One region of the Variovorax sp. PAMC28562 genome, then DNA from elsewhere that is predicted to be linked to it. Evidence: predicted binding sites of a transcription regulator. Region 1 holds the regulator's gene; the other holds the start of a gene.
The links. The regulator NrdR, encoded in region 1, represses ribonucleotide reductase genes. The targets are predictions, from matches to a motif close to CACNANATNTNGTG.
Positions count from the first base shown of each region.

Region 1 (12,149 bases):
TATTCGGCATCCGTCACGGGCGGTACGGCAGCCGCCGACTCCGCCGCGGTGTCTGCGCCGGCCGTATCCGCAACCGTGCTCGCACCCGCAGTCGCAACGGCGCGCGCCGCCCCGCGGCGCTTTTCGGCCTGGGCGAGTTGCCGCAGGCGCTGACGCTTGAACGCTTCGGCTTCTTTGTCGAGACTCGATGTGCCCACCACGGTCATCTGCAAGCCCGGCCGGTCCGCCAGCGCCTTGGCCACCTTGTCCAGGCCCTGTCTCGCGATGTCCGACAACGCCGAGCTGCCGGCGTCGAATGCGATGGTGCTCGACTCGCCGCTACCGCCGCCGAGCCCGCCGGTGAGCAAGCTGAAAGGAGACGTGATGGCCTTGACGATGAGATTGACCAGCGCCTTCCAGATCAGCGGTCCCACGCTGAACTGCGGGTCGTTGATGGAGCCCGACAACGGCAAATCGACATTGATGACGCCATTGCGGTCAGCCAGCAGCGCGACCGCGAGCCGCACCGGAAGGCTGTTCGGCGCGCCCTGCACTTCCTCGCCGAACTGCAGTTGGTTCAACACCATGTTGTTGGTCGCGGTGAGTCGGCCATCGGGCGCGATCTTGTAGTTGACCTCGAGGCTCAGCTTGCCGCGCTCGATGTTGTGGCCGGCGTAGCGCACGGAGTACGGCGACAGCGGCGGCAGGTCGAGGTCGCGCATCTTTCCGGTGATGTCGAGTTCGAGCGGCTTGGCTAACGGATTCAGCTTGCCGACGATTTCCAGGGATGCCGTCTGCTCGGCCTTGCCGCGCAGTTCGAGGTCGGCCAGCGCGGGTGTGCCACCTGCGCCTGCTTCCGGCTGCGACGAGAACGCGCTGAGCTTGCCGGTGAGTTCGGTCAGGTCTGCCGAGTAGTTTGGCTTGACGAATTGATCGGTGAAGTCGACCTTGCCGTTGATCAGGCTCATTGGGCCGAAACGAATGATCGGCTTGGGTCCGGTCGACGCGTCGCTCACCTGAGGCGCTGAGACGGCCGCCTTCGGCGCCGCAGCAACCGGATCGCCACCGACCCTCTCTTCGGCCGAGATTGTCCGGCCGGACGACGTGGCGGGACGCACCGCCGTGGTCGTCGTGCCACCACCGGGTTTACGTGTCGTGACCGCCGCGGCTGGAGCGGCTTCTGTGCCTGGCGTAGCTGGCGTGGCCGCAGTCGGCGCGGCAGCTGCCCCGTTCGGCGTTGCCGAGCCCGAGGCCACCTGCTCCGGCGATTTGGCGAGATCCTGCAAATTGATGCGGCCGGTCGGGTCCACGATGACGCGCGCAAAAAAGTCGGTCAGCGTGGTCTCGCGCACATCGACGCCGAGCGCGGTGCCGGGCGCCATCGTTACTTGCAGGCCACGCAGGCTCAGGGCTTTCCAGCTGAGCAACTGGTTGGTGCGGTCGATGCCCGGCGTCTGCGTCAGGCTCGCGCTGTTGGCGCGAAAGTCTTCGAGTGCGCTGTCGCCTGCCAGCTTCAGGCTCATGCCGGCCGGCGCCGCGGCGTACTTCACCGTGCCACTGTAGTTCGCATAGGCACGCCGGATGTCGACGTTGAGCGCGTTGGCGTAATACGCCTTGAAGGCGTGCGCGGGGAAGGCCGCCACTTCGACGCGCCCTTCAGCCGCCAGCGGTTTCAGCACGAGGTTGCCCTTGTAGTCGAACCTGCCCGCGTCGGCGCGCCCGCCGGTCACAGCAATGCGCCCGGAGACCTGCAGTGGCGACACGGCCGCGGTGTTGGGTGCGATCTTCTGGGCGCTGACTTTGAGGGCGGTCAGTTCAATGGCCACCGGCGTGCTGCCGGCCTTGTCTGAATAAGACACTGCGCCGTTGTCGACTGCCATGGTGGCGATGGTCAGCGCCCAGGGCGTGGCGTCGGCCGCAGGCGTTCCGGGCGTGGCCGACGCGTTGACTGGCTTCGGCGCAGCCACCTTGGCCACGTCCGCATCCTTGCTACCCGTCGCTGGCGCCTTCAGCCAGCGTTGGAACATCCAGCGCTTTTCGTTGTCACGCTCGACCATCACCTTGGGGTTGGTCGCGGTGAAGGATGCGATGGCGAGCGTGTGCTTCGTCATGTCGACTTCGGCATCGGTCAACTCGAAGCGCCCGACGCTGGCGACTGCCGCTTTCCCTTGCGTCAGTGCCAGACCGTCGAGCGCCAGGCGAACCGCCTTGAACTTGAGTTCCGGTTTGGTCCAGGCCACGTCGATCTGCCCGCTCAGCTTGCCATCCACCGTCGGCTCGAGGCTTTGCGCGAGATACGGTGCTGCCAGCGAAAGCGGCAACGCATCGACATCTGTCTGCACCGTGGCCGCCTTGTCGGTGCCCTCACCCTTGAATTTCAGGTGCGCGCCGGCCAGCGTCATCGAGCCGCTGAAGGGTACGGCCTTGGCCATCGGCCATGTCACCGTGGTCGCCTGGATGGCCAACTCGCTGGCATCGATCGCAGCGGCCGGCTGCGTGGTGGCATCGCGCCACCCGATGTTGCCGCCGTTCAAGGCGACCTTGTCGACCTGAATTTTCCAGCCCGGTGCCGGCGTGTCGGTACGAGCAGCCGCGCTGTCTGCTGCCGCCCGAGGCGCAACCTTCTCCGTCGTACCGGTAGCAGGGTCGGTCGCCAGAAGATTGAGCTGGCCCGCAGCGTCGCGCGCCACCACCAGTCGCGGCGCAGTCAGCGAAACCTCGCCCAGATGCACCATGCGATCAAGCGGCCGCACGTCGGCAAGTTCGACTTTCAACGAGTCGAAGCCGAGCAGGTCGCGCCCCTTGCCGTCGGCCAGCTTGGTACCGTGCGCCTCGATCGTTCCGCTCAGTTTCAGCCCGGCCGTTGCAGCCTGCTCGAAGTCGATCTTTAGATCGGCGTCGAGCGTGCCGGCTTGCAGCTTGACCGGCGAGCCGGCAGGGATGTATCCAAGGTACGGCGCCAGATCGAGTCCCTTGAACTGGAGATGCGCGTCGGTCTTGCGGTTGTCTGCGAACGGCGTGCTTAACGCGGTCGAATCGAACTCGCTGCCGTTTAGCACGAACGCGAGCTTGGGCTCGGTCTTGATCTCCCGCTTAGACGCCAGATTGCTCAGAAATGGGACATTGAGCACCAGGTCACGCAGCGTGTGCGTGCGCTTGACCGTCTCGTCGTTGAAGTCGACGGAGCCGCCGGAGATCGCGATGTTGTAGATCGCAAAGCGCGGCGGGTCGCTCTTGGGCGCTGCAGGGGCGGCAGCGAGTTTGGCAAGAATGTCGTCGATGTCGTATTTGCCATCGGCCCGATGGGTCAGCTTGACGACCGGCGACTCGACGCGGACGGCGTCGATCACCGGTGCCAACCTCAAGACTGACTGGAGTTCCGCGTCAGCGTACAGCCGAGCCACGTGGAACTGCGGCTGGCTACCGTCAGCGGTGGCGATGCTCACATCGTCGACTGTCAGTTCCAGCGTCCACGGCCTGAAATCTATTTTTCCGACAGTTACTTTTCGACCCAGCTTCTCGCTGGCGATCTTTTGAATCTGGCTTTTTGCAATCGGCGGGACCGCCAACCAGGCGACGAGCCAAAGGCCGAGCAGCGATGCCAAAGCGACGATCCCGCGTCGCACCCACTTATTTCGTATTAGCGATGCAGCATTCATTTGAAGTGAGTGTGCCGCAAAGGCTTTGTCGTTCCCATTGCCATTCCAGAAGCAAGAAAGCCCGGTGACAGGACATGGTGTCTTGCTACCGGGCTCGATGGCGGGCACGAGGCTCATGCCATCTTTTCGCTCGACCGGAAGTTCAATCGTTCCGACCAAGCTGGCGGCAAGAGATTGCCACCAAGAGTGCCTCTATCGCTGGACCGCCGAATTGTTCTTTGGTCGCTGGACTTTGGCGATGCCAAAATTAACTGGCTTATGCAGATTAGGCCTTGCCCCCAGTCAATGCAAGTCGCATTTTCAATTTCTTGCAAAGCGCTATTAGCAGCAATACTTTGGATTTACTTAGCACGTTTTGTTAGACCGATTTTAGAATAACATACCTAGGCGTTATTCTTGACCGTGTATTTAGCCACTCCTAGAATCCGCTTCTCCCGTGATGCCAAGCGCCCGGGCCTCCATGAAATCCGCCGCCGAACTTCTCGGCTTGATCAGGCGCCCGCGCTCCCTCCTCCTCGCGCGGGCCTGATTTGTACCAATCCAGCGATTTCGCCTTTTGTACCGGTTCTCCGCTCCTCGGGGTGAACCGCCAACGGGCGCCGCACAGAAAGGAAGAGCGATGAAACTGGCATTCGAAGCCACAGCCCAAGGATTCAGGACATTCGTGTCCGACGTGGCCGACGGTTTTTTCGAGATGACCCACAACGGCTTTGCGTTGGTAGGACTGGCCATAGTGTTTGCGGCCATAGCCCTGGTAGCGCGGCCCGACTTGCGTGAACAAGGCGAAGAGCAGCTCATGAGCTGGCTCCAGTCGCGCAAGCCCGTGCCCGCCGTGCCTGAAGTCCTCGTGAGCGATCTCGATCCCACCGCGATCGAGCGCACGACGGCGACCAGTCCGCTCGACTTGCCCAAGCAACAAGCCGCAGTGGCTTACTGGCTCAGCAAGAAATACCGCGTTGCGGCAGAGCCCTTGAGCGCACTCGTCGCCGAGGCCTATGACCTCGGCAAGCGAAGCAAGCTCGATCCGACTTTGATCCTTGCAATCATGGCAGTCGAATCCAGCTTCAACCCGTTTGCGCAAAGCCAGGTTGGCGCGCAAGGGCTGATGCAGGTCATGACGCGGGTGCACGGGGATAAGTACGAGAGCGCCGGCGGCACGCTGACGGCGTTCGATCCGGTGACCAACATGCGTGTTGGCGTCAAGGTGCTGCAGGAATGCATCGCTCGCGCCGGTTCGCTCGAAGGCGGCTTGCGCTATTACGTGGGCGCGGCCAACCTGGAAGACGACGGCGGCTACGCTGGCAAAGTAATGGCCGAGCACGGACGGCTGCGTCAGGTCGCCGACGGGCGCTCACCACCGACAACGACCGCACCCACACCAGCGTTGCGTGCGCAAGCGACACCAGCCCCGGCTCCCTTGGCAAAACCGGCTGAAGCTGCCGCAGACAAGTTAGCCTTGTTGGGCGATTTGTAGGCGATGCGGCGCTCCTGGGCGCCGAATCTTTCATCGTCGGCTACACTCGCGCGGTACGCGACTGGCGATAGGCGCACCCCGCTCCCGGGTTTCGCGCTGACGTGGAATACCACTGGGAAGCGTACCGCCTGCGGCCTTCAGCAGGTGTTCAGCCGTTCGCCTGGGCAGCCCTTGTTTGGTTGAAGAACAAGGACATCGTCTTCAAAGGACTGCCATGTATCCGCGCAATATTCTGGTCGAACAGACCGATCCTGAAATCTGGGCTGCTATCCAGGCCGAGAACGCTCGCCAGGAACAGCACATCGAGCTGATCGCGAGCGAAAACTACGCCTCGCCTGCCGTCATGCAGGCGCAAGGCTCACAGCTCACCAACAAGTACGCTGAAGGCTATCCTGGCAAGCGCTATTACGGCGGCTGCGAGTTCGTCGACATCGCCGAACAATTGGCCATCGACCGTATCAAGCAGATTTTTGGCGCCGACGCTGCCAATGTTCAGCCGCATTGCGGCGCCTCTGCCAACGAAGCCGTGATGCTGGCCTTTTTGAAGCCCGGCGACACCATCATGGGCATGAGTCTGGCCGAAGGCGGCCACCTGACGCACGGCATGCCGCTCAACATCAGCGGCAAGTGGTTCAACGTGGTGAGCTATGGGCTCGACGCCAAGGAAGAAATCGACTACGACGCCATGGAGCGCAAAGCGCGTGAGCATCTGCCCAAGCTCATCATCGCCGGCGCCTCGGCGTATTCACTGCGCATCGATTTCGAGCGTTTCGCCAAGGTGGCGAAAGACATCGGTGCGATCTTCATGGTCGACATCGCGCACTACGCCGGTCTGGTCGCGGCGGGCGTGTACCCCAACCCGGTCCCCTTCGCGGATGTCGTTACCTCGACGACGCACAAGAGCCTGCGCGGCCCGCGCGGCGGCATCATCCTGATGAAGTCGCAGCATGAAAAAGCCATCAACAGCGCGATCTTTCCTGGCTTGCAAGGCGGTCCACTGATGCACGTGATCGCAGCCAAGGCCGTCGCCTTCAAGGAAGCCATGACGCCTGAGTTCAAGGCTTACCAGCAGCAGGTCGTGAAAAATGCGCAGATCGTCGCCGACACGCTGACCGAACGCGGCTTGCGCATCGTGAGCGGCCGCACCGAAAGCCACGTGATGCTGGTCGACCTGCGCGCCAAGGGGATCACCGGCAAGGAAGCCGAAGCGGTACTCGGCAGCGCGCATATGACGATCAACAAGAACGCCATTCCCAACGACCCTGAAAAGCCGATGGTGACCAGCGGCGTTCGCATCGGCACGCCGGCCATGACGACGCGCGGCTTCAAGGACGAAGAAGCGCGCCAGACAGCCCATCTGATCGCCGACGTGCTCGAGAACCCACGCGATGAAGCGAACATCGACGCGGTACGCGTCAGGGTACATGCGTTGACCAGCCGCTTCCCGGTCTACAGCTGAACACGGGCACGGTGACCGCATGAAATGTCCTTTTTGCGGTCACCTCGAAACGCAGGTCGTCGAGACCCGTGTTTCAGAAGACGCGGATTTTGTGCGCAGGCGCCGTCAGTGCGCCGACTGCGACAAGCGCTTCACCACCTACGAGCGGCCGGAGGTCAACTTTCCTGCGGTCGTCAAGAAAGATGGCAGCCGTGCCGACTTCGATTCGCGCAAGGTTCGTGCGTCGATGGTGTTGGCGCTGCGCAAGCGACCAGTGAGCATCGAACAAATCGACAGCGCCCTCATGCGCATCGAGCAAAAGCTGCTGTCCAGTGGGTTGCGGGAAATCGACTCGGCCAAGGTCGGCGAACTGGTCATGCGCGAACTCAAGCGGCTCGACAAGGTTGCTTATGTCCGCTTCGCGTCGGTGTATCGGAGCTTCGAAGACGTGGATGAATTCAGGCAGTTGCTGCGCGACATTTAGTATCCGATCGACGTTACCAAACGTCGTTTTCTTCTGCCAACTTCGTCAATTCGAGTTTGCAAAGATTCTAAAAGGTCGCATCTGCATCGAAACAGCCCGATCGTCCATCTAGATCGACCGGCGAGGCATTTTTGCCTCCTTCTTTCGTGTAACGGCCCGTAGCATCCGGGCCCTATGCGACGCACATCCGTACTCCCTGCCCATTCGTCAAAGCCGATTCACCTCGTCTCTGGCTTCACGGCCATCGAGTTGATGGTTGTCGTGTCGATCGTCGGAATACTGGCCGCGCTCGCCGCGCCGAGCTTCCGTAGCGTCGTCGAAAACTACCGCGTCCGACGCGCTACCGAAGACCTCGTCTCCACCATCTATCTGGCGCGCGCGGAAGGCATCAAACGCGGTGGCGGCGTCGTGCTTCGCAAGGCTGGCGCAGCGAATTGCAGCGGCTCGACTCAAATCGAGCAGTGGGATTGCGGCTGGTTCGTCTTTGTGGACTCGAACGGCAACAAGCTCATCGACCCGGGCGAAGAAACGATTCAAACCGCGCCTGCGGCGACGGGCGTCTCCATCACCTTCACTTTGCACAACGCGCTGGCGTCTGTCGACCGCTGGGGACAGTTCAGCGGTGCCGGCGCGTTCGGCTTTGTCGTGCGACCCTCCGGCAACACATCGGCTGCCAGTACAACGGCTCTGTGCATGAGCAGCGGCGGTCGTTTGGCAACACGCAAAGGGGTGGCCTCATGCCAGGCCTGAAACGACAAAGCGGCGTCTCGCTCATCGAATCGCTGGTCGCGACGACGATTCTGGCGATCGGCAGCCTTGGCCTGCTCACCGTCCAGATCCGCACCTTGGCCGAAACGCAGACCAGCGTGCACCGGGCGCAGGCCGTTCGCGCCATCGAGGATCTGGCAGAGCGCATCAAGGCCAACCCGGACGGCTTCGGCCAGCTCCGCACTGGCGCATACGCAAGCCCATGGGACGCGACGCCCATCGTTGCGTCGGATGCCTGCGATGTCAACGCATGCAGCCCGGCTGAGCTGGCCCGATCGGACATCGCCCAGTGGCGAAAGACGATCGCCCGCACCTTGCCGCTGGGACAAGCGAACGTGTTCACCGATGAATCGGTTGCCGCTGCCGACCGACGCCAGCTGGGTGTGATGGTGGGTTGGCGCGCGAACGAGCGGACGGGCGATGGCGTCTCGCCGTTCGATCTGAAAGTAGATGACGCAGGTGTCGCTTGTCCCGAGGGACTTATCTGCCATCTCGTCTATGTGCAGCCCTGAATTTTCATCCGCCCGCGGTCGCGGGGCTCAAAGCGGCGCCTCCCTGATCGAGTTGCTCGTCGGTTTGACGCTCGGCCTGATGGTCGTCGCGGCCGCGATCGGCACATTGATCGTCTCAAGAACTGCATCAGGCACGGTCGGCGATCTGAGCCAATTGCAGCAGCAAGGCTCCTACGCGCTGCGTGTCATGGGCATTCAGATTCGTCAGGCCGGGTCGGTCGCGCCCATCAAGGATTCGGTCAACTCGCTCTACAGCTTCAAGGACACCTTCATCGGGTTCGGTGGGAATTCAAGCGTGGTGACTGGTGCCGATGGCGCCGGGGACAGCGCCGACACCGTATCGACCAGCAACGAGCCGCTCGATGGCAACCCCGACACACGTCCGCGCGATTGTCTCGGCGAGAAGGCAAACGGTGCCCGCATCGACAGCACGTTTTGGGTCGACGGCGAAGCGCACGAACTCAAGTGCAAAAGCGGCGCCAAGAACCAGGCCCTGATCGGCAACGTCGCCGACTTTCAGGTTTGGTATCGCATCCTTTCCGCGGCCAGCACCACGCAACGCATGACCGCGAAACAAGTCGATGCCGCCGGGCTCTGGCGCTCCGTTAAATCGATCGAAATATGTCTCGACTTGCAAGGCGATGAGGCTGGGCAACCCGGTGTCGGCAGCTACGCCAACTGCCAAGGCGTGGAGTCGCCGAGGAACGGGCGTCTGCATCTGGTCTTTCGCAATGTCTTCGACTTGCGGACGCAGGGCAGCTGATGGGCACGCCACGCTTGCGCCAGCAGGGCATCGCACTGTTTGTCGTGATGGTGGTGTTGCTGCTGTCGATGCTGCTGGTGCTTTGGTCATCGCGTACAGCCCTGTTCAACGAACTGCTTACGGGTACCGACAGCGACTATCAGCGTGCGCTTGAAGCTGCTCAGTCCATGGTGCGCGATGCCGAGTTCGATATTCAAGGGCAAAAGCCCGACGGGTCTGCGTGCAGTGGCTCCTTTTGCCGGTCTCCCGTCATCGATCCGAGCCAAGGTCAAGCCTTCTACCCTGAGAGTGCTAACGACTTTCAAGATCTGGACGCCGCGTTGGTCACGAAGACTCCCTCATGCGTTGCCGGCATCTGCACGGCGACCAACGTAGCCGCCGAATTCTGGACGACGGCGACGGCACTGAACGCCATGAAAGCCTCGGCAGCGACCTACGGCCGGTACACAGGCGCGCAGGCCGGCGAGGTCGGGAACCCATTGCTGAGGGCGAACGCCGGTGCTGGCGCCAAAGCCTGGTATTGGGTCGAAGTGCTGCCCTACGACACCGCCTCGGCGGTCACCGCCGGCCCGGCGCAGACCTTCGCGCCAGACAGCACGCGGCCCAACATCTATCGCATCACCGCTGTGGCACAGGGGCTCAAGCCGGGCACCCAGGCAGTTGTGCAGTCGGTCTTTGTCTGGAAAAAAGTCAGTTCGTGAGTCGGGGCGGACATTCGTGCCCGGGCGAGGAAATCAGGGGAGTCACCATGACAACGAATCCAATGCTCGCGCGGCCTGCGCTGAGCCTCGCCATCTTCGCCGTGCTCGCCACGGCGTTCGCCCTCTTCAGCGCGGACATCGAAGCCGCGCCACTGTCGTTGAGCATGGCGCCGGCCGGGACGGCGTACCGACAGCCTGCACCCAACGTCATCGTGTCGGTCGACGACTCGCGCAGCATGAATGTGTCGGGCATGGCGACCCTGCGCAGCGCACTGAAAGACACGTTCTCTGCCGCCAACGTGCCGGACGGTTCGATCCGCCTTGCATGGCAAGCGATGACCGGCTGCTACACGATCCCGGCCGGCGGCGACTGCAAGAACCAGAACGCGATGAGAGTGCTCGATGCAGCGCAGCGAGGCCGCTTCCAGCAGTGGGTCGACACATTGGCGCCTCAAGGCGCGACGCCCTCGCACCGCATGTTATTCAACGCCGGCCAATATCTGAAGTCGGCGCCAGGTGTCGACAGCCCCTGGGCCAGCGTCCCCGGAAGCACGCAACATCCGATGTTGAGCTGCCGCAAGTCTTACAACCTCTTCATGACCGACGGCGGCTGGAACGACACGACATCATGGGATGCAGCCGACAGCATCGCTGCGCGATCGATCGGCAACAGGGACGGGACGACCGGAACGTTAGGTGATGGAAAGACGGTGTACGACGTCGAAAGCGACAGCACGGCGATTTACCGCGACCGCTTCGGCACGAGCACGTTGCCGACGCTCTCCGACCTGGCCTTCCACTATTGGGCGACCGATCTTCAGCCGTCTCTCGCCAACGATGTCCCTGCGAAGCTCACCCACAAAGGCGACCAGACCTTCACCAGCGAGGGCGCGAGCAGAACGGTTCCGGAATTCTGGAACCCGCGCAACGATCCGGCGACCTGGCAGCACATGACGACCTACACGGTCGGTTTCAATGCAGCCGCCAACTGGAACGCCACCAGCGCCACGCCGAAGTTCGGCGCGGACACCTGGACCGGCGGCGATTACACGGCACTGATTGCCGGCCGCATCCACTGGACCGATGCCATAGACGGCGACGAAACCACGCGAATGCCAGAGCTCTGGCACATGGCGCTCAACGGCCGCGGCAAGTTCGTGCCGGCGCCGACCGCGAGTTCGCTCGCCGGGTCGTTCAAGGACATCCTCGATTCGATTGCCGCCGACAAGTCCTCGCCCATTAGTTCGGTGTCTGTCAGCGCCAGTTCCACGAGGCTCGATGCCGCAGTCTTCACCTCTTCCTACGACCCGGCCAGTTGGAGCGGCGCCATCACTGCGCACAAGCTGGCCGCCGGCACAGGTGTTGCGTCGGCTGAAGGACTCTGGGGGACGGTGCCGGCAACGGCGACAAGCACTGCCAAGCCGGTTTCGACTGCCACGTTGCTAGACCACGTCGCCTTCTCGCCGAGCGCCCGCGTGGTCATGTCCGCGAGGCGCCCGCCGGCGGCTGGCGACAGCCCCGCCGTCAACGGTATCTCGTTCGTCTGGAGCGCGCTTGCGACCGCACAGCAACGCGCGCTCGACACATCGAACGCCACGATCGACGGCCTGGGCAAGGAACGCCTCGCCTTCGTGCGCGGCTTTCGCGACGACGAGCAATCGAACGGCGGCAACTTTCGTAACCGGGATTCGCGTCATGGCGATGTCGTGAACTCCAAACCTTGGTACGTGGCCGGCAAGGCGGGCGCAGCCTACACGGCGTACGGTTATGCCGCATTCAGGGCAGCCAGCACGACGCGGCCATCGATGCTCTACGTCGGCGCCAACGACGGCATGCTGCACGGCTTTTCGGCCGCCGATGGCAAAGAGAAGATCGCTTACGTACCACTGGCAGCCTATGCCGGGCTGTCGCAGCTGACCCAGCCCGGCTACGCCCATCGCTACTTCGTCGACGGCTCACCTTTAGCCGGCGATCTCTACGTCGGCGGAAGTTGGAAGACCTATCTGGCCGGCTTCATGGGCGCGGGCGGCAAAGGCTACTTCGTACTCGACGTGACCGACCCTGGCGCGTTTGTCGCAGGCAATGCCGGAAACATCGTCGTACTGGACCAGACCGCATCCACCTCCACCTCCACCTCCACCATCGACGCGGACATCGGCCACATCTTCAGCGAACCCGTTCGCGAGCAAGGAGACACCGGAGTTACACGTCAAATCACTCAGCTCAACGACGGCCGCTGGGCATTGGTCACAGGCAACGGCTACAACAGCACGCGCGAAAACGCCGTGCTGATGATCCAGTACCTCGACGGCGCTCGCGAGTTGAGAAAGATCCATGCAACCACTGCAAGCGGGCTGACAGGCAACGGCCT
Region 1 covers NZ_CP060296.1:4,207,202-4,219,350, forward strand. Annotated here, with positions in the region: gene H7F36_RS19715 (DUF748 domain-containing protein) at 1-3,638, opposite strand, end outside; gene H7F36_RS19720 (lytic transglycosylase domain-containing protein) at 4,258-5,112, shown strand; ZMP/ZTP riboswitch at 5,160-5,285, shown strand; gene glyA (serine hydroxymethyltransferase) at 5,327-6,571, shown strand; gene nrdR (transcriptional regulator NrdR) at 6,591-7,034, shown strand; gene H7F36_RS19735 (GspH/FimT family pseudopilin) at 7,209-7,784, shown strand; gene pilV (type IV pilus modification protein PilV) at 7,772-8,314, shown strand; gene H7F36_RS19745 (PilW family protein) at 8,367-9,077, shown strand; gene H7F36_RS19750 (pilus assembly protein) at 9,077-9,778, shown strand; gene H7F36_RS19755 (pilus assembly protein) at 9,826-12,149, shown strand, end outside.

Region 2 (12,149 bases), 2.3 Mb from region 1:
GTGACCGGCTCCGAAGGCGTCACCTTGCCCGGGCTTCTTCGTGCCGCCTCGGCACCGGCCTTCTGGCGCGGTGTCAAAGGACGCGCATTGCTTGTCGCAGGCATCGTGCTGGGCGTGCTGTTGCTGACGGTGCAGGTCTTGCACCGGGAGCGCGACGCCATCGTTGCGAGACAGCCCGGCATGCGACCGCTGATGAGCGGTGTGTGTGCCATCACCGGTTGCCAACTGTCGGCACTGCGTCAGATCGGGGATATCACGATCGATGGCGCCGCATTTGCCCGCGAGAAGGTCGGCGACGGCTATCGGCTCAGCTTCACCTTGCGCAACGCCGCGTCGGTGCCGCTTGCGATGCCGGCCATCGAACTCTCGCTGCTCGACACGCAGGAGCAGGCGGTGATCCGGCGCGTGTTGCTGCCGGCCGACTTCGGTGCCCCGGCAGAGCTGGCCGCGCGCGGCGAACGCGTGGCGTCGATGCCGCTGGCGCTCGACGCTGCCCAAGCTGCGAGTCTGGCGCCGGTGGCTGGTTACCGTCTGGTGGCTTTTTATCCCTGAAGCGGCCGAGCGGCGCCGACTTCTTTTCTCCTTTTTTCTTTCCCAATAACGGTTTACCCATGGCAGCAGTGATTTGCGGTTCCCTCGCGTTCGACACCATCATGACGTTCGAAGGTCGGTTCGCCGACCAGATCCTTCCTGATCAGTTGCACATCCTCAACGTGTCGTTCCTGGTGCCGGCGCTTCGGCGTGATTTCGGCGGCTGTGCGGGCAACATCGCCTACAGCCTCAACGCACTGGGCGGCACGGCATTGCCGATGGCTACGGTGGGCAGCGACGGCGCCGACTACGTCGCCCGATTCAAGGGTTTGGGCATCGGCACGGAGTTCGTTCGCGAACTCTCCGACACTTACACCGCGCAATGCTTCATCACGACCGACATGGCCAACAACCAGATCACGGCCTTTCATCCTGGCGCAATGCAGCAAGCCCATCTCAACAAGATCGCGGCACGCGATGACATCCGTATCGGCATCATCTCGCCCGATGGGCGTGACGCGATGCTGCAGCATGCAGAGCAGTTCAAACAAGCCGGCATTCCTTTCGTGTTCGATCCGGGCCAGGGGTTGCCGATGTTCAACGGAGACGAGCTGGCACGGTTCATCGAGCAGGCCGACTGGGTCACCGTGAATGACTACGAAGGCAAGATGCTGAGCGACCGCACCGGCTGGAGCGAGGCGGACATCTCGCGTCGCGCGCGCGGGCTGGTGGTCACGCTTGGCGCCGAGGGTTGCGACGTATGGGTCGACGGGCAGAAGGTGCATGTTCCGGCCGTCAAGCCTGAGGCAGTTGTCGACCCCACGGGTTGCGGCGACGCGTGGCGCGGTGCGTTGTTGTTCGGGCTGGAACAAGGGTGGGATCTCACACGGTGTGCAGCGCTGGGCAACCAGATCGGTGCGCTCAAGATCGCGCAACGCGGGCCGCAGAACTACCAGATCGACTTGAAAGCGATCGGCCTCTGAAAGCGCATTCGTCAGAGCTCATTCGCTGAGCGAAAAAAAAGCCCGACACCGTGAGGTGCCGGGCTTTTTGCCTTAAGGCCGCTGACCGACTCAGGGCTTGCTGGCCGTCGGAAACGGCCATGCAGCTTGAGGGTTCAGCGTCGTCTGCGCGGCGGGCGCAGGAGCGGGCGCTACGGCTGCCTTTGCAGGAGCCTTGGCGGCTGCCTTCTTGGCGGGCGCAGGTTTCGCAGCAGGGGCAGGCTTGGCAGCGGGCTTTTTCGCTGCTTTCTTGGCAGCGGTCTTTTTAGCCGCGGCCTTTTTCGCAGGAGCCTTCTTGGCGGGGGCCTTCTTCGCAGCTGCCTTTTTCGCAGGAGCCTTCTTGGCGGCAGCCTTCTTAGCCGGGGCCTTCTTCGCAGCTGCCTTTTTGGCCGGAGCCTTCTTGGCTGCTACTTTTTTAGCCGGGGCCTTCTTTGCTGGAGCCTTCTTGGCAGCGACCTTTTTGGCCGGAGCCTTCTTGGCTGCTACCTTCTTCGCGGCTACCTTCTTGGCGGGAGCCTTCTTAGCAGCCACGACCTTCTTTGCCGGAGCCTTCTTTGCAGCGGCTTTCTTAGCCGGCGCTTTCTTTGCAGTTGCCATTTCTATTTCTCCTTGATCAAGTTGAAAAATCAACCTCTTGAAGCACTTCGCGTCCGCTTGTGAACGTGAAGCGATTCATGGTGTTGGATCAAGCCCAGCACCATGAACACCTGCGCTTTCGTCCGTGCCGCGCTCTATGGCGTGATCGGCGGCGAAAGCAATTCTTGAACTCATTTATTCTTATCGAAAAAAATTCAATCCCACGACAGCGCACCACCCGACTGGTATTCGATGACGCGGGTCTCGAAGAAATTTCGCTCTTTCTTCAGGTCGATCATTTCGCTCATCCAGGGGAACGGATTTTCTTCGTTCGGGAAGAGCGTTTCGAGGCCGATCTGCTGTGCACGCCGGTTGGCGATGTAGCGCAGGTAGCCCTTGAACATGGAGGCGTTCATGCCGAGCACACCACGCGGCATGGTGTCTTCGGCGTACTTGTATTCGAGCTCGACGGCCTTCATGAAGAGGGCCTTGATCTCGGCCTTGAACTCGCTGTTCCAGAGGCCGGGGTTCTCGAGCTTGAGCTGGTTGATCAGGTCGATGCCGAAGTTGCAGTGCATCGACTCGTCGCGCAGGATGTACTGGTACTGCTCGGCGGCGCCGGTCATCTTGTTCTGCCGACCCAGCGCCAGAATCTGCGTGAAGCCGACGTAGAAGAACAAGCCTTCCATCAGGCATGCGAAAACGATGAGCGACTTGAGCAGGGTCTGGTCGGTCTCGTGCGTGCCGGTCTTGAAGAGCGGATCGCTGATGGCTTCGATGAACGGAATCAGGAACTGGTCCTTCTCGCGGATCGAAGGCACTTCGTTGTAGGCGTTGAAGATCTCGCTCTCGTCCAGACCGAGCGACTCGACGATGTACTGGTACGCGTGCGTGTGAATCGCTTCTTCGAAGGCTTGGCGCAGCAAGAACTGGCGGCACTCCGGCGCGGTGATATGCCGATACGTGCCCAGCACGATGTTGTTGGCGGCGAGCGAGTCGGCGGTCACGAAGAAGCCGAGGTTGCGCTTCACGATGCGACGTTCGTCTTCAGTCAGACCGTTCGGGTCTTTCCACAACGCGATGTCTCGCGTCATGTTCACTTCCTGCGGCATCCAGTGATTGGCGCAAGAGGCCAGGTACTTTTCCCACGCCCATTTGTACTTGAAGGGCACGAGCTGGTTGACGTCGGTTTGACCGTTGATGATTCGTTTGTCATCGGCGCGCACGCGGCGAGCGACCGGAGCGGCGGCTGACGCGACAAATGACGCAGCGACCGATGCTGTTGCAGCAGAGATGGCCGGTGCAATTTTCGGCGTCGGAGCCTCCATCGAGCGTGCATTCAATGCGCCGCTTTTCGGTGAGTGCTGCAATCCTTGTTGCATGTCCTTTGGCAAGGAGGGCTTGACTTCTTCGTCCCAGGTCAACATAGAAAAATCCAATGCTCAAATTATCAGAGCAACGATGTAAGTTGGAAAGTGCTCGTTCACATCGCGCTCCATTTATCTCGTCGTTATGTTGCTCACATGCATCGCGTTGTGATGTCAGGCGATGCCGCGAACATCAAACGCGCTTCATTGACATGCTTCGCACGTCGGATCGTCGACACCGCAAAACGCGATGTCGGTTTGCGGCATCGAACTCAACTGCAATTGCGCAGCGAGTGCAGCAGCATCGAGTGCGCTCAAGCCTGATGCACCCGACATGCTCGATGACATGTTCGACGATGCATCGCTGCTCGTGCTGCCTGACGACACAGCATTGAGACGACCGGATTGCACCGTCGATTTTTCAGCGTGCGTCGCGCTCTGCGTGCGGAGGTAGTAGGTCGTCTTCAGGCCACGCAACCATGCGAGTTTGTACGTGTCGTCGAGCTTCTTGCCCGATGCACCGGCCATGTAGATGTTGAGCGACTGCGCCTGGTCGATCCACTTCTGGCGCCTCGAGGCGGCTTCGACCAGCCACGTCGTTTCGACTTCGAAGGCGGTGGCGTAGAGCGCCTTGATGTCTTGCGGCACGCGATCGATCGGACGCAGCGAGCCATCGAAGTGCTTCAGGTCCATGACCATCACGTCGTCCCACAAACCGAGACGCTTCAGGTCGCGCACCAGATAGTGATTGATGACGGTGAACTCGCCCGACAGGTTCGATTTGACCGACAGGTTGCCGAAGCAAGGCTCGATCGATGCGTCGACGCCGATGATGTTCGAGATGGTCGCGGTCGGAGCGATGGCCGTGCAGTTCGAATTGCGCATGCCGTCGGTCTTGATTTTCTGACGCAACGCGTCCCAGTCGAGCGTGGTGGAGCGGTCGACTTCGACGTAGCCGCCACGTGCTTTTTCGAGCAGGTCGAGCGTGTCGATGGGCAGCACGCCCTTGTCCCACAGCGAGCCCTTGTAGCTCGAGTACTTGCCGCGCTCCTTGGCGAGATCGGTCGATGCCCAGTACGCGTGGTAGCAGATGGCCTCCATCGACACGTCTGCAAATTCGACGGCTTCTTGCGAAGCGTACGGAATCCGCAGCTCGTACAGCGCATCCTGGAAGCCCATTACGCCCAGGCCGACCGGACGATGGCGCAAATTGGAGTCACGCGCCTTCTTGACGGCGTAGTAGTTGATGTCGATCACGTTGTCGAGCATGCGCATCGCGGTCGAGATCGTGCGCTTCAGCTTCTCATGGTCGACCTTGCCGTCTTTCAGATGCTGCAGCAGGTTCACCGAACCCAGATTGCAGACAGCGGTCTCGGTGTCGCTGGTGTTGAGCGTGATCTCCGTGCAGAGGTTCGACGAGTGCACGACGCCCGCGTGCTGCTGCGGCGAGCGCACGTTGCACGCGTCCTTGAAGGTGATCCACGGGTGTCCGGTTTCGAACAGCATCGTGAGCATCTTTCTCCACAGGTCGGCGGCCGGCAGCGTGCGGCTCGGCTTGATGTCGCCGCGAGCCGCCCGTTCTTCGTAAGCGACGTAGGCGCGCTCGAAGTCGGCACCGAAGAGGTCGTGCAGGTCGGGCACGTTGTTGGGCGAGAACAGCGTCCAGGTGCCCTTCTCCATCACGCGGCGCATGAACAGGTCGGGGATCCAGTTGGCCGTGTTCATGTCGTGCGTGCGGCGGCGATCGTCGCCGGTGTTCTTGCGCAGTTCCAGGAACTCCTCGATGTCGAGGTGCCAGGTTTCGAGGTAAGTGCAGACCGCGCCCTTGCGCTTGCCGCCCTGATTCACCGCGACGGCGGTGTCGTTGACCACCTTCAGGAAAGGCACGACGCCTTGCGATTCGCCATTGGTGCCCTTGATGTGGCTGCCGAGTGCGCGAACGCGGGTCCAGTCGTTGCCCAGGCCGCCGGCGAACTTCGACAGCAGCGCGTTTTCCTTGATGGATTCGTAGATGCCGTCGAGGTCGTCGGGCACTGTCGTCAGATAGCAGCTCGACAGTTGCGAGCGCAGCGTGCCGGCGTTGAACAGCGTCGGCGTGCTCGACATGAAGTCGAAAGACGACAGCACTTCGTAGAACTCGATAGCGCGCGCTTCGCGGTCGATTTCGCCGAGCGACAGACCCATCGCAACGCGCATGAAGAACGCCTGGGGCAGTTCGATGCGGTCTTTGCGGATGTGCAGGAAGTAGCGGTCGTACAGCGTTTGCAGGCCGAGGTAGTCGAACTGCAGGTCGCGCTCAGCCTTGAGCGCGGCGCCCAGGCGGGGCAAGTCGTACTGCAGCAGCTTCTCGTCGAGCAGTTCGTTGTCGACGCCCTTCTTGATGAACTGCGGAAAGTAGTCGACGTAGGCTTGCGAGCGCTCGACCGGCATCACTTCGCGGCCGAGAATTTCCTTGAAGATCGTGTGCAGCAGCAGGCGCGCGGTGGCGAACGTGTAGTCCGGATCTTTTTCGATCAGCGTGCGGGCTGCCAGGATCGATGCTTTGTAGACCTCGTCGAGCGGCACGCCGTCGTAGAGGTTCCGCATCGTCTCGGCCTGGATCGGTGCCGCAGTGATGCTGTCGCCCAGACCTTCGCAGGCGGACTCGATCAGGCCCTTGAGTTCATTCAGGTCGAGCGCGACACGCTCGCCGCGGTCGAGCACATGGATGACCGGCGCGACCGGGGCGTCTTGCGCACCTTGCTTGGCGCGCTCTTGCGTGCGGCGTTCGCGGTACAGCACATAGGCACGCGCGATTTCATGGTGACCGCCGCGCATCAGGCCGAGTTCGACCGAATCCTGCACGTCTTCGATGTGGAAGGTGCCGCCGCCCGGACGCGAGCGCACCATGGCGCGGACGACCGCTTGCGTAAGGCCGTCGACGGTTTCGCGCACGCTGGCAGACGCCGCGCCTTGCGTGCCGTGCACGGCGAGAAAGGCCTTCATCATCGCGATGGCGATCTTGTTCGGTTCGAACGGGACCACCGCGCCGTTACGGCGAATGATCTGGTAGTGCGCGAGCGCATTGCCGGCGGGCGATCCGGCGGTGTCGCGAGCGCTGCTGGTGGCGTTGGGGCTGCCGTTGGTAGATAGCGCGTTGCGCGATGCGGACGGTGTGTTCTGGGCTGTTTGCATTCGGTCCTCGGTTGGCAATTCTTGTTGGAGACGCGGACATCGGTGGTCGGCGTTCGATTCCGGAGCCATTCAGGCATTTGTTCCAGACGGCACACTATATCTAGGGTCTGAGGGGCCTACAACCACTAGATGTAGTGTTTTCGACGAACTTCAATGTTTGTGAAAAACTGCACATCTTGTCGCTTTGCGGTGTGCGTGGCGTCGTAGATGCCGGGCATGCGGCGTGGTTGCTACCCTACGTTATTCCAACCCAGCAGCCATGCGGTTTTCGGCCGCTTTTGCACCTGCGAACCGCATGGTTGCTGCGATGCGAAAGAGCGCCGCGCGCCATGTTTGCAGTGCGATATCAAGGTCCGATGGCGACCTCGGGAAACATATCTTTTTTCCAACCCGTTGCGTCGCGCAGACGCCGCCATGCGAAGCCTGGCCCCGGGTCTTGTTTGCGTCCGGGTGCAATGTGCTCATGGCCGGCGACGAAGGCGATCGGGTAGTGCTGTGCGATGGCGGGGCAGAGGCCGGCAAGCGCCTCGTATTGCGCGTCTTCGAAGAGCGCACCTTCGAGCCCTTCGAGCTCGATGCCGATCGAATCGTCGTTGCAGTTGGTGCGGCCGCGCCATGCCGATGGACCTGCGTGCCAGGCACGATCGTCGCAACTGACGAACTGCCAGAGTTCGCCGTCGCGCCGCACATAAAAATGCGACGACACCTCGACGCCGCGGATGCTCTTGAAGTACGGGTGTGCGTCCCAGTCGAGGCGATTGGTGAAGAGCTGCTGCACCTCGTCGCCGCCGTATTGCGCAGGTGGCAGGCTGATCGAATGCAGCACGATCAGATCGATCTGCGCGCCGGCAGGGCGTGGGCCGAAGTTCGGCGAATGCAGTTGCCTGGCAAAGCGGTACCAGCCTGTGTTCCACATCGCTGCGCCGTTCGCAATTCCATCCCCCGCACCATCCACGCGAACCCCCTTATTCATCGGTGGCGACGCCATGTCCATCGTCGCCGTTCGGTGTCGCAATGCCGAGACGTGCAATGCGATAGCGGATCTGCCGCAAGCTCAAGCCGAGTCGCGCCGCCGCTGCGGTGCGATTGAATCCGCTTTCATGCAGCGCGCGCACGAGGATCTCGCGCTCCTGTTGATCGAGATAGGTCTGCAGGTCGGACGGCACCGCGGGCGGAGGCGCCTTCGCTTCCTGCGGCATTGGTGTCGCGCTGTTCGAGCCGATGGGGGCGTCGTGCAGATCAGCGGTGCTCGCCACGCGCGCACCACCTGCTGCATCGTTCGCCACATCGGCCGTGTCCGAAGCCGCAGAACTCGTCATCGAAGCCAGGCTCGCCAGTCCGGAATCAGACCCCATCAGATCCAGATGCAGCTCATCGCCATCGTTCAACGCGACGGCGCGGTGCAACAGGTTTTCAAGCTCGCGCACGTTGCCGTTCAGCGGATGCAGCGCGAGCCGGCGCAGCACGTCGGCCGACAGCGTCGGCACCGGCATGCCGGCTTCGTGCGCGATGCGTTCGAGCAGAGCGGTGCACAGCGCCGGCAGATCTTCGCGCCGCTCGCGCAGCGCAGGCACCGCGATCTCGATTACGTTGAGCCGATAGAAAAGGTCTTGCCTAAATCGGCTCGCCAGCACCTCGGCGTGCAGATCCTTGTGCGTCGCGCTGACGATGCGCACATCGACCGCGTCTTCCTGCGTCGAGCCGATCGGCCGCACGTTGCGCTCCTGAATGGCACGCAGCAACTTCGACTGCATGGCGATCGGCAGGTCGCCGATCTCGTCCAGAAACAAGGTGCCGCCACGCGCCGCCTGAAAGTAGCCGTCGCGGTCTTGCGAGGAGCCGGTGTACGAGCCCTTGCGCGCGCCGAAGAACTCCGCCTCCAGCAGGTTCTCCGGAATGGCGCCGCAATTGACCGCGACGAACGGGCCGTCGCTGCGCTGGCTGCAAGCATGCACGGCGCGCGCGACCAGTTCCTTGCCGGTGCCCGACTCGCCGCGCACCAGCACCGGCGCCATGCCGCGCGCGACCTTGGCTATGCGCGACTTGACGATCCGCATCGGTTCCGAATCCCCGACCAGCCGGGCCAACGCGGCCAACCCGCTCGCAGCCACGACCGCCGATTTGCCTGCACCCGTATCGATACTGGCTGCCGTTCGCACCACCTTCACCGGCGACGCATGTTGCTGGACGGCAGAGGCCACGACGGCTCGAAATTGCTTCAGATCGACCGGCTTGGTGAGGTAGTCGAAGGCGCCGGCTTTCAAGGCCTCGACGGCGTTTTCGGCGGAGCCGTAGGCCGTCATGACGACGCATCGCTCGCTGCGCTGGTCGTTCTGGATGCGCTGCAGGATTTCCATCCCGAGCCCATCGGGCAACCGCATGTCGGTGATCACCGCATCGAAGCGCACGGCCGCCAGATGCTGCATCGCCTCGGCTACGCTGCCGGCCGCGTCGACCTTGTAGCCCTCGCGCAGCAGCGTCAGTTCGTAGAGCGTGCGCAGGTCGGGTTCGTCGTCGACCACGAGGATGTGCGCGGGTTGCGCGCTTTGCGCATGCAACGCGGACGCCGTCGACGATGGGGTGGGATTGCTCACCCGCCTATTGTGTCAGCCGCGTTTCGGCCGGTGCAAACGAAACGAAGAAATCGTTGCCTTCAGGCCCGTTCGCGGCAAGCGCGCGACGCTCGTAGCCGATGGTCGCGCCGTGCCGCTCGCACAACTCGCGGCAAATAAAGAGCCCGAGACCGCTGGACCGACTCTCCGATGAAAAGAAGGGTTCGAACAGATGTCGCTGCACTGCCGTCTCCAGCGGTGCGCCGTCGCTCCACACTTGCAGATGCGCCCGGTCGCGGCCATCGGCCAGCGTGCTGACCTGGATCGAGCCATCGCGCTCGCCGGCGTAACGCGCAGCGTTGTCGAGCAGGTTCACCAGGATGCGCCGGAGGTGTTCGACATCGAAGCGCACGTCGCGGCCGCCTGTTGCCAGCATCACCAGCACGCCATTGCGCTTCGACTGGCGCACCCACTCTTCAGTGAGCATGCGCACCGTGGTGTCGAGTTCGACCATGTCGCCGAGCGGTTCGATGCGTTGCTGGCGCGCGCGTGCGACATCGAGCACGTCGTCGACGATGCGTGCGAGGCGCTGCGCGTTGTGCTGCACCATGCTGGTCAACTTGCGGTGCGCGGGGTCGACCAAGTCTTCGGCCAGCAGTCCGCTGGCTTGCGTGATGGCTGCCAGCGGATTGCGGATTTCGTGAGCGACGGCAGCCGACATACGGCCCATCGCGGCCAGCTTTTCGGTGCGGATGCGGGCTTCGAGTTCGCGCAGGTCTTGCAGGAACATCACGCACAGGCTGTCGAAGCCGCGCTCGCTGGGCGGCGTCAGGCGTGTGCGCACGCGCACCTCGCGCGGCGCGCCTTGTACTTGCGCTACCGGTACCTCGTGCGATTGCGGAGCGCGCCGCAAAAATGTCTGAGCTGCCAGTGCCGCCAGCGGTTGCCATGCCGGATGGGTGTCGAGCGGAAAGGGCAGCGCCATGCCAGCCAGCCCTTGCCCAAGGATCTCGTCGGCCGCCGGATTGGCCGCATGCACGCGGCCGAAGCTGTCGATCACCAGCACGCCTTCGGTCAGCGTTTCGATGACCAGATCGTTGACCTGCGCGTGCATTTGCGCCGAACTGCGATTGCGCACCGCCAGTGCCTCTTCGCGCGCCAGCCGGCGCGACAGTTCGTGCGCCAGCAGCGCCACCACGAACAGGCCGGTGCCGGTGAGCGCCGCCTGCACGAAGCGGGTCGACGAATCGGATGGTTGCTGCAACCAGTTCCAGGCCGCGTCTGCCAGCAGGAGCAAGGTCACTGCGGCGGTGGTCCCGAGGCCGACCGATACCGTGCCCAGCACCGCACCCAGCAACACGGGCAGCGCGAACAGCGGTGTGTAGTTGATGCTGCCAATCTGCAGCAACTGCAGCAGCGTGAAGGTCGCGAGATCGATGCCGACGGTCGCGAACCAGGTCGGGCCCATCCCGCGAATCGGCGGCTGGAATCGGGCGTAGCGTGAGCCCAGTAGCGTTGCAACGAGGTACGCGATCGATACCGCGATGGCGGCGCGATGCACCGGCTGGCCGATCGTCAGCGTGATGACCTGCAGCACCAACAGCACGGCCGCGACGAAGTAGCGTGCGGTCATGAAGCCACGCCACAAGCGCAGCAACGCAGAGCTTTCTCGCGTGGCAATTTCGAGGCCGCCCCAGTCAGTTCCCGGTTCGCCGCGGGACCAGAGGAGGGGTGCCATGTCGCTCAACGCGCGCTTTCGGCGGCCCGTCGGTGCGCGACGCTGCAATAGACGCCGTCGGGACCGGCGATGGCGTCCGTGGCAGGCAGGTGCAGCCCGCACTGCGCGCAGCGGAGCATGGCCTGCGGCGCGCCGACGGCCGGCGGCGCTTTCGGTGGGACAGGCCGGGCCTTGCGCGCGGCCTCGCGTTCTTCTTCGCGCTGGCCCTTCCGAAAGAGCCAGATCGCGATGAACAGAACGATAAAAACCAGCAGGTACTTCATGGCGCGCGTCCCAAAACCACTTCGAGCACGAATCGCGAACCTACATAGGCCAGCACCAGCAATGCCGCGCCCGCATAGAGCACCCGACGTGCCTTGCGCCCGCGCCAGCCGAAGCGCGCGCGGCCCGTCAACAGCACGGCGAAACAGAACCAAGCCAAGATGGAGAACACCGTTTTGTGGTCCCACTTCCAGGCACGGCCGTACAAGGTTTCGCTGAAGAGCAAGCCGGCCAGCAGCGTCGCCGAGAGCAGTACGAAGCCCGCGGTAACGAAGCGGAAGGTCAGTCGTTCCAGCGTGAGCAAAGGCACGCCGGCTTGTGCATCGGCGGCCAGCCGAATCTGTTTTTCTGCGCGGCTGATGAGCCATGCGTGCACGACCGCGGCGCCGAACAGTCCATACGACGCGATGCCGAGCGCCAGATGCAATGGGAGCCACGGCGAAGCGGAAACGTGGAGTGGCACGCCGGGGAACAGCACAGCCAGCAAGACAGCGCCGGCACCGAGCACCGCCAGCACCCGGCGCACCGTGAGCTGCGGATACATGCGGCTCTCGATGGCGTAAACCGTCAACACGAGCCAGGCGGTGACGGAAATGGCGGGCGCGAACCCGAAGAGCGGGATGCCGCCGACCAGGCTCCATGCCAATGTGAGCCCGTGCAACAGCCAAGCCAGGCCGAGCAACCAGCGCGTGCCCTGTCGCCCGAGCCGCGATGCGCCGGCGGCGGTCACGGCATAGGCTGCGGCAGCGGCGATGCCCAGTGCCACGCCGAGCGGGGAGGGGCTCGCTAAAATCATGGGCTGAGTTTAGCTGCGCCCCTGCAGCGGCTCGCGCTTCACGGCATCTCCAAGGCATCCCCTCATGGCCACCGCCCTCACAGAAAAATTCTCCCGCCTCGTCAAGCAGATGAGCGGGCAGGCCCGCATCACCGAAGCCAACGTGCAGGACAT
Region 2 covers NZ_CP060296.1:1,932,545-1,944,693, forward strand. Annotated here, with positions in the region: gene H7F36_RS09205 (zinc-ribbon and DUF3426 domain-containing protein) at 1-552, shown strand, start outside; gene H7F36_RS09210 (carbohydrate kinase family protein) at 612-1,514, shown strand; gene H7F36_RS09215 (histone H1-like DNA-binding protein) at 1,605-2,129, opposite strand; gene H7F36_RS09220 (ribonucleotide-diphosphate reductase subunit beta) at 2,324-3,535, opposite strand; gene H7F36_RS09225 (ribonucleoside-diphosphate reductase subunit alpha) at 3,680-6,649, opposite strand; gene ampD (1,6-anhydro-N-acetylmuramyl-L-alanine amidase AmpD) at 6,996-7,622, opposite strand; gene H7F36_RS09235 (sigma-54-dependent transcriptional regulator) at 7,615-9,243, opposite strand; gene H7F36_RS09240 (sensor histidine kinase) at 9,248-10,939, opposite strand; gene H7F36_RS09245 (PP0621 family protein) at 10,945-11,202, opposite strand; gene H7F36_RS09250 (inner membrane protein YpjD) at 11,199-11,996, opposite strand; gene ffh (signal recognition particle protein) at 12,061-12,149, shown strand, end outside.
Region 2: a site for NrdR is predicted at 6,773-6,786, ahead of H7F36_RS09225 (ribonucleoside-diphosphate reductase subunit alpha). Genes of this name have one in related genera too.